DNA from 2 places in the Nocardia sputorum genome. Region 2 is predicted to be linked to the other one. Evidence: riboswitches for the same ligand, from Rfam matches in the RefSeq annotation. Region 2 holds a riboswitch; the other holds the start of a gene.
What was found. Region 2 has a riboswitch for S-adenosylmethionine ahead of QMG86_RS00305 (aminotransferase class V-fold PLP-dependent enzyme). Riboswitches for the same ligand answer to the same signal wherever they lie in the genome.
Positions count from the first base shown of each region.

Region 1 (4,634 bases), 920 kb from region 2:
TCGTCGCGGCGCAGCCGCAGCGTCGGCGGTTCCGGGCGGTACAGCGGCAGCGTGGGGGCCGGATCGTCGCGGACGACGCGCTCGCGGGCGGGCAGCCGGTAGAACGCGCGCGCGTTGTCCTCCAGGACCGCGTGCATGTCGGTGCCCACCACGTCACAGAGCAAATCGACATCCGAGTCCCGGAACGGGCGTCCGGCGCGGGTACCGGGCAGATCGGTGCCGAACATGAGGGCTTCGGGGTTCACCGCGTGGATGCGGCGCAGCGTGTCGGCGACGTTCATCGCGACCCGGCCGAAACCGGTCGCCTTGACCTTGGCTCCGCGGTCGACGAGGTCGAGCAGGAACGGCAACCCTTCCTCCGACATGCCCAGATGGTCGACCGACAGCGCGGGCAGCTTGGAGATGACCGGTTGCAGCGAGGCCAGCATCGTGCCGTCGATGTAGACCTCGACGTGCCAGCCTGCCAGGTCGTACGCGCGCAGCGCCTGCAACGTCATCCCGGTGATGTCGGTGGCCGCCCGCTTGAGGTTGAACCGCAGCGCGCGGACGCCGATGCGGTCGAGTTCGAGGATCTCCTCGTCGGTGGCGTCCAGGTCGAGCCGGGTGACGCCGACCCAGCCCTCGCCGAGCTCGGCGAGCGCGGCCTTCAGGTAGCTCTGGTCCGTTCCCTGGAACGACCCGCTGACCACCGCGCCGCCGGCGACGTCGTACCGCGACATGCGCTTGCGGTAATCGGCGATGGTGAACGGGTCGGGCAGGTAGCCCTCGTTCTCGGCCAGCGGAAACCGCGGGTCGAAGATGTGCAGGTGGGCATCGAACACTTGTACAGAATGCCTCAGGGTCGAATTTTCCGCTGCCACAGCGGGGGTGTGGCGATGGCAGCGGAGTGTGGCGCTGCGGTGTGATCAGACCTTGTGCGGTTCGCTCGCGCGCAGCATGTCCTCGCGCTCGACGACCTTGACGCGCTCGCGGCCCTCGGGTTCGCCGAGGGAACGCTCGTGCGCGTCGAGGCGGTACCAGCCGGCCCAGGTGGTGAACGGGATGCCCTTGCTCTCCAGGAACTCGGTGACGGCCTCGGGCTCGGGCCGCTCGGCCGGGGTGAAGTTCGGAGCGTCGTCCAGCAGGCAGGCGATGGTCTCGTTGGCGTCGCCCTTGGTGTGGCCGATCAGGCCGACCGGGCCGCGCTTGATCCAGCCGGTGACGTACGTGGCGGGCAGGTAGCGCGCGGGGCCGTCGGCGTTCTCGTCGGCGAGCACGCGGCCCGCTTCGTTCGGCACGGTGCCCGCCTGGTCGTCGAACGGCAGGTTGGTCAGGTTCTGCGACAGGTAACCGACGGCGCGGTACACCGCCTGCACGTCCCAGTCCTTGAACACGCCGGTGCCCTTGACGTTGCCGGTGCCGTCGAGCTGGGTGCGCTCGGTGCGCAGGCCGACGACCTTGCCGTTCTCGCCCAGCACCTCGGCGGGAGACTCGAAGAAGTGCAGGAACAGCTTGTGCGGCCGGTCGCCGACGTCGCGGATGGCCCACTGCTCGAGGGTGTTGGCGACCATGTCGACCTGCTTGGAATGGCGCCGCGCGGCCTCGGAGCCCTCGTCGTAGTCGATGTCCTCGGGATCGACGATCACCTCGATGGTGGGCGAGTGGTCGAGTTCGCGCAGTTCCAGCGGGGTGAACTTGGCCTGCGCGGGGCCCCGACGGCCGAAGACGTGGACCTCGACGGCCTTGTTGGCCTTCAGGCCCTTGTAGACGTTCGGCGGGATCTCCGTCGGCAGCAGTTCGTCACCAGTCTTGGCCAGCACGCGCGCGACGTCGAGGGCGACGTTGCCCACGCCGAGTACGGCGACCTTCTCCGCGTCCAGCGGCCAGGTGCGGGGGACGTCGGGGTGGCCGTCGTACCAGGAGACGAAGTCGGCGGCGCCGAAGGAACCGTCCAGATCGATGCCGGGGATAGGCAGTGCGCGGTCGGCGTTGGCGCCGGTGGAGAAGATCACCGCGTCGTAGAACGCGCGCAGGTCGTCGAGGGTGATGTCGGTGCCGTAGTCGATGTTGCCGAGCAGGCGAACCTGCGGCTTGTCCAGCACCTTGTGCAGGGCGGTGATGATGCCCTTGATGCGCGGGTGGTCGGGCGCGACGCCGTAGCGGATCAGCCCGAACGGGGCGGGCATGCGCTCGAACAGGTCGATGCTCACCTCGGCGTCCGACTTCATCAACGCGTCGGCGGCGTAGATCCCGGCCGGTCCGGCGCCCACGATCGCGATGCGGAGCGGGCGGGCTGCACTCTGTTCGGTCATCTCTTTACGCGCACCTTTATGGTCGAAACAATTAAGGACGTCAGGCTTAGCTTAGGCTAAGTTGACGCACCGGCTCTCTCGCACCCGTCCGGTGCGGACGCCGGCGATGCCGGCTCGTAGCTGCACGGTGCTCCGTTCGCCGCGGCGAAGAGCTGCCGATTCGCTATGACAGCAGGCCGCCGTCCCGCGATTCTATCGGGATGGTCGATGCCGTCCCGCGTCGGTGCGTGGACTCGGCGAATGCCGTCGAAAGCCACAATCGTCGCTTACCCGCTCGGGTGCGGCCTATCGCGGCCGACGAGATCCGCATGCCGTCCGCCGCGGTTCCAGCCGGGGGCCGAGCGCTGGATACCCGCGCCGACCAGGGATCATCGAGTCATGACCGAACAGCAGCCGGAGGACGAGATCATCCGGGTCGATCAGACCGACAAGCGCTCGGTGGTCCCGTTCGTGGCGGCCGCGGTGGTGGCGGCCATCGTGTTGATCGCGATCGTGCTGGGCGGTGTGCTGTCGCCCGCTGAGAAAAATGTCACAGAGTCCGAGCGCATCGCGGCGGCCGTCCGCAACTTCGTCGACGGTTCGAACCGCAGCGACGTCGTGCCGCCGCCCGGCACCGCGTGCCAGGGTTTCGACGCGAGCCGCTCGCCGCTGGCCGGCCAGGACGGCACCGGAAAGCCGGTCGAGATCACGAAAATCGACAACCCCATGGTGGACGGCGACCGCGGGAAGGCGACGGTGACCACGACGGTGGGCGGCCGGGAGGCGACGTCGACCTGGAATCTCACCAGGTCCGGCGACAAGTGGCTGGTCTGCACCTGAGCCTTCGCGCCGTCCTGGCCGGCGTTTGACAGGGTGACCCGGGTCGGTGCAATCTCAGTCGAAGGTCATGAGAACCAGTGTCAAGCCCCGGCATTGCTGGTCGGCAACCCTCCTCCGCGGTGGGGTGCTCCGGGTGACGACCTGGCGGCGCCTCGGTCCCGGGCGCGGCAAGTGCGGATTCGCAGGAGGTGCACATGAGTTATGCCGGTGACATCACTCCGCAGCAGGCGTGGGAGCTGCTGCGGGACAATCCCGAAGCCGTCCTGGTGGACGTGCGGACGGAAGCGGAATGGAAGTTCGTCGGCGTCCCCGACACGAGCTCGATCGACCGGCCGACCGTGCTGATCGAATGGGTCGACTCCACCGGCGCGCGCAACGAGGCGTTCGTCGAGCAGTTGAAGCAGGCGCTCGACGGTCACGACCCCGACGCTCCCGTCGTCTTCCTCTGTCGCTCCGGTCAGCGTTCGGTTGGCGCGGCGATCACCGCCACCTCGGCGGGTTACCGCACCTCCTACAACGTGCTCGAGGGCTTCGAGGGTCCGCTCGACGAGTTCGGGCATCGCGGCGGCGCGGGCTGGCGTGCCCTCGGACTGCCCTGGCGGCAGTCGTGATCACCGGTGGCGCGTTCGACAAGCCGCTGCCCGACGGCGTCGGTCCCGCGACGCTGGGCGTGCGCGGCGGGCTGCGGCGCTCCGGCTTCGAGGAGACCGCCGAGGCGCTCTATCTGACCTCCGGCTTCGTCTACGAGAGCGCCGAGGCCGCCGAGGCGGCGTTCACCGGCGAGGTCGAACACTTCGTCTACTCCCGCTACGGCAACCCGACGGTGGCCATGTTCGAGGAGCGGATGCGCCTGCTCGACGGCGCCGAGGCGTGCTTCGCCACCGCCAGCGGCATGTCCGCGGTGTTCACCGCGCTGGGCGCGTTGCTGGGCGCGGGCGACCGGCTCGTCGCCGCGCGCAGCCTGTTCGGTTCGTGCTTCGTGGTGTGCAACGAGATCCTGCCGCGCTGGGGCGTGGAGACCGTCTTCGTCGACGGCGAGGACCTCGACCAGTGGGAACAGGCGCTGTCGGTGCCCACCCAGGCGGTGTTCTTCGAGACACCGGCCAATCCGATGCAGACCTTGGTCGACGTGCGCCGGGTGACCGAGCTGGCGCACGCGGCGGGCGCGAAAGTCGTGCTGGACAACGTGTTCGCCACTCCGCTGCTGCAACGCGGCTTCGAGCTCGGCGCCGATGTGGTGGTCTACTCGGGCACCAAGCACATCGACGGACAGGGCCGCGTGCTCGGCGGCGCGATCCTCGGCGCCGCGGACTACATCGACGGCCCGGTGAAAACGCTGATGCGCCACACCGGTCCGGCGCTGAGCCCGTTCAACGCGTGGACGCTGCTCAAGGGCCTGGAGACGATGCCGCTGCGGGTCCGCCATTCGACCGAGTCCGCCTTGCGCATCGCCCGCTTCCTGGAGAGCAACCCGGCCGTCAGCTGGGTGCGCTACCCGTTCCTGGAATCACATCCGCAGCACGC
Region 1 covers NZ_AP026978.1:6,575,025-6,579,658, reverse strand. The annotation lists gene QMG86_RS29705 (amidohydrolase family protein) at 1-821, opposite strand, end outside; gene QMG86_RS29700 (FAD-dependent oxidoreductase) at 906-2,291, opposite strand; gene QMG86_RS29695 (Rv0361 family membrane protein) at 2,670-3,110, shown strand; SAM riboswitch class IV at 3,174-3,290, shown strand; gene QMG86_RS29690 (rhodanese-like domain-containing protein) at 3,305-3,721, shown strand; gene QMG86_RS29685 (O-succinylhomoserine sulfhydrylase) at 3,718-4,634, shown strand, end outside.
Region 1: another riboswitch for S-adenosylmethionine. It lies ahead of QMG86_RS29690 (rhodanese-like domain-containing protein); the one in region 2 lies ahead of QMG86_RS00305 (aminotransferase class V-fold PLP-dependent enzyme).

Region 2 (4,634 bases):
CATCCGAACACCATCTTCCGGACCTCGTTCCCGGAGTTGCTGCGCATCACGGCGGGACTCCCCATCGATGTCGACTGACTCGCGCGAATCACACCGGACGCCGCCAGGGGCGCGCCTCGCTGCCGTTGCGGGAAAGTCACCGGCCAGCCGCGTGCCGACCGTGGGACGACGTATGCCGCCACTCGCGGGCCTGAGTGGGGCGTAGTTTCGTGGTGTGACCGACGCACCACGACCCGAAACGGATCTGCGGGTCCCCGATGATCTGAGCGGCATCACCGCGGAGCAGTATCGCGCCTCCATGCGCCACTACCCGGCCGGTGTCACCGTCGTCACGCTGACTTCGCTACGGGGGCCGGTCGGCTTCACCGCGACCTCCTTCGCCTCACTGTCGCTGGACCCGCCGCTGGTGTCGTTCAACATCGCGCACACCTCCTCCAGCCTGTCCGCCATGCTGGACGCCGCGTCCGTCGTGATCCACTTCCTCGGCGAACACCAGCAGCACCTGGCCCACCGGTTCTCCCGCACCGCCGAGGAGCGTTTCGCCGACCGCAGCCTGTGGACCACCCTCGACACCGGCGAACCGGTCCTGCACGGCACCCCCATCTGGCTGCGCGCCACCGTGCACCAGCTGATCCCCATCGGCGACCACACCTTCGTCGTCGGCTTGGTCACCCGGGTCCACGACAACACCGACGAGAAGCCCGCCGCCGCACCACTGCTGTACTACAACGGCCGCTACTACCGGCCCACCGCCCTCGGCGACTGACCCGCGGAGTGCGCGTCCTCAGCCGATCAGGCAGGGGGCCGCGCCGGTGGGGGCGGTGGAGGTGAAGGGGCGCGTTTCCGGGGTGGGGTTCCAGACACCGTTCTCGGTGGCGTAATTCCAGGTGGTGCCCGTGCGCGCGAGGGTGGCGATCGCCTCGATCAGGCGGTCCACGTCGGCGGAGGTGGTGCCGAGGCCGATGCTGGCGCGCAGCGCGCCGTCCAAACCGAGGCGGGTGAGCAGGGGGTGGGCGCAGAAGCGACCGTCGCGGACGCCGATGCCGTGTTCGGCGGAGAGATAGGCGGCGACGTGGCCGGGGGCGAAGTCGTCGAGGGTGAACGCGACGATGCCGACGGAGTCGAGGCTGTCGGTCCAGATGCGCAACAGCTGGACGCCGGGAATCGCGGCCAAGCCGTCGCGGAGGCGGTCGGCGAGCCGGTGTTCGTGCGCGGCAAGGGTTTCGGCGTCGATGGCACCGAGCGCGTCACAGGCGGCGGCCAACGCGGCGGCGCCGAGCACGTTCGGCGACCCGGCTTCGTGCCGCTGCGGCGCGGGCGCCCATTCGGCCTCGTCGGTGCGCACCTCCCGAACCGCGCCGCCACCCGCCAGGTAGGGCCGCGCCGCATCGAGCCAATCCCGCTTGCCCACCAGCACACCCGCGCCGAACGGCGCGTAGAGCTTGTGCCCGGAGAACGCCAGGTAGTCGATTCCCGTGTCGCGCAGACTGATCCGCCGATGCGGCGCCAGCTGAGCCGCGTCCACGAGGATCCGGGCGCCGCACTGATGCGCGATGGTGGCCAGCCGCTCCAGCGGCAGCACCTCACCGGTCACGTTCGACGCACCGGTCACGGCGAGCAATGCGGCGGGCCTGCTGCACAGTTCGGCGACCAGCCTGCCGATGGTCTCCTCGACCGTGCCCGCGGCCCGCACGACGCGCCTGCCCCGCCTGGTCCAGGGCAGGAAGTTGGCGTGGTGCTCGATGTCGAGCACCACGGTGTCGCCGGGGACGCAGGACGCGAGCAGATTCAGCGAGTCGGTGGTGTTGCGGGTGAAGACCACCACCTGATCGTCGGCGGCGTCGAGGAAGCGGGAGACCGACCCGCGGGCGGCCTCGTAGCACTCGGTGGAGATCCGGGAGGCGTAGCCCGCGCCGCGATGCACGCTGGCGTAGAACGGCAGCAGCTGCTGCACCCGGTCGGTGACCTGGGCCAATGCCGGTGCGCTCGCCGCGTAGTCGAAGTTGGCGTAGGTCGCGGTTCCGCCCTGCACCAGGGGCACGCGCAGTTCGTCACCGGAGACTCGGGCGAGGGCGGCACAGGTGTTGTCGACAGCAGTAGTCATCACGTGAATCCCGTCGGCTAGAGGACCCGCGATCGAATGATTCGTCGAGTCCGCGCTTGCCGCGCCCGGTCGGGCGGCGGCCGGGTCGTCACCCGGAGCACCCCACCGCGGAGGAGGGTTGCCGGCCAGCAAGCCGGGGCTTCGCGCTGGCACTCATGACCTGACCCGAGAGTGGCAGAAGCGCCCCGGCACTGTCAACCACGTTCGACCCCGAGTCCCCACGAGCACCGCGTGGAGATAACCACTGCGCGCGAGCCATTACAAGCACCCCCACGATGACACGCGAGCCGCGGGACGCGGCGCGGCGCTCGGCCACCGGCACCCGTCCGGAGGCACACCCGGCTCGGTTCGCTCGCCGGTTACCGCTGGGCCGAGGCGAGTGCGATACCGCGACGTGACTTCCCGCCGCCCTTCACCGAGCCTGCTTCGGCGGGCTGACCCGATCGGCGCACGCCTGGTCGGACTTCCTCCGCGACCGGTTGAACACGCCGCCGCGAGCCCGGCAACACGGCGGAGTTCGCGCCGCTTCGATGAGCGGAATCACACTTCAGCTCCAGCGATCTCCCGGCGAACGCGAGGACGATCCCTCGACCAGCGGGTTGCCCTGCGTGAGCGGCGAATACCCGGCCCACCTGCAACAACGAGCACGGCACCGGTCGATCCGACGACCGGTCCGGTGAACAACAGACGACGACAACCCCGGGTACCGTGGACAACTGGCCATCGCGGCGTTTGCCCTTTGGTAACCCAGATATGGCACAACAACGCCGAAAGTGTGAGGCAAGTCGATGGGAGGTGCGCAGAGCACCATGCTCGAGACAGACGTCGACGCGCCGGCGCGCCCGTTGTCGCGCGGCGACCGCGCACCAGGACCGAGGACGCTCGTCGACATCCTGACCGCGACGGCGCTCGCCCATCCCGATGCCCCCGCCATCGACGACGGCGACGTGGTGCTGACCTATCTGGAGCTGGTCGTCGAGATCGAGAAGACCATGGCGCGTCTCGCCACGGCGGGCGTGCGACCGGGCGATCGGGTCGGCGTGCGCATGCCGTCGGGCACCCGCGGGCTCTACGTGACCATCCTCGCCGTCCTGTACTCCGGCGCCGCGTACGTGCCGGTCGACGCGGACGACCCGGACGAGCGCGCGCAGCTGGTCTTCGGCGAGGCGCAGGTCACCGCGATCGTGACTGTGGCGGGCATCGAGACCACGGCCGCGGGTATCCGCGCGGCCGAGCAGCAGCGCGAGCAGACCTGGTCGACGCTGCCCAGCCCCGGCGACGACGCCTGGATCATCTTCACCTCCGGTTCCACCGGCACGCCGAAAGGCGTTGCCGTCACCCATCGCAACGCGGCCGCCTTCGTCGACGCCGAAGCCGACCTGTTTCTCCGCGACGCTCCGATCGGTCCCGGTGACCGGGTGCTCGCGGGGCTGTCGGTCGCGTTCGACGCGTCCTGCGAGGAGATGTGGCTGGCCTGGCGCAACGGCGCCTGTCTGGTGCCTGCTCCGCGCGAGTTGGTGCGCACCGGCGCGGATCTCGGTCCCTGGCTGGTGCGGCGGGAGATCAGCGTGGTCTCGACCGTCCCGACCCTGGCGGCGACCTGGCCGGTCGAGGCCCTGGAGGCGGTGCGGCTGCTCATCTTCGGCGGCGAGGCCGTCCCGCCGGAACTCGCCGAGCGTCTGGCGGGCAACGGCGATTCGGCGCGCGAGGTGTGGAATACCTATGGCCCTACGGAAGCCACGGTCGTCGCCTGCGCCGCACGGTTGGACGGTCGATGGCCGATCCGGATCGGCCTGCCGCTCAACGGCTGGGACCTGGTGGTGGTGGACCAGGCGGGTAACCCGGTGGCGGAGGGCGAATCCGGGGAGTTGGTGATCGGCGGCGTCGGTCTCGCGCGCTATCTCGACCCGGTCAAGGACGCCGAGAAATACGCGCCACTGCCCTCCGTCGGCTGGGAGCGCGCATACCGCAGCGGTGACCTGGTGCGCAACGACAGCGCCGGCCTCGTTTTCCTCGGCCGCGCCGACGATCAGATCAAGCTGGGTGGACGGCGCATCGAACTCGGTGAGATCGACAACGCTCTGCAGCATCTGCCCGGCGTCACGGGTGCGGCGGCAGCCATTCGAACCACCAAGGCCGGCAACAAGCTTCTGGTCGGCTATCTGACCGGGCCCGGCCCGGACTTCGATGCCAAGGCCGCGCGCGCCGTCCTCGCCGAGCGCCTTCCGGCGCCGCTGGTGCCCCGGCTCGCCGTGGTCGACGAGCTGCCCACCCGTACCTCCGGCAAGGTCGACCGGGACGCGCTGCCGTGGCCGCTGCCCAACGCCGCCGAGGACGACGACGACAACGAGCTGACCGGCACGGCCCTGTGGGTCGCCGGACTGTGGGACGCCATCCTCGGCGCGGAGGCGAGCGACCTCGACGCGGACTTCTTCGACCTGGGCGGCGGTTCGCTCGCGGCAGCGCAGCTGGTCACCGCGCTGCGCGAACGGTATCCGCAGATCGCCGTCGCCGACGTCTACGACCACCC
Region 2 covers NZ_AP026978.1:61,848-66,481, reverse strand. The annotation lists gene QMG86_RS00315 (YbaK/EbsC family protein) at 1-78, shown strand, start outside; gene QMG86_RS00310 (flavin reductase family protein) at 215-766, shown strand; gene QMG86_RS00305 (aminotransferase class V-fold PLP-dependent enzyme) at 785-2,104, opposite strand; SAM riboswitch class IV at 2,152-2,265, opposite strand; gene QMG86_RS00300 (Pls/PosA family non-ribosomal peptide synthetase) at 2,914-4,634, shown strand, end outside.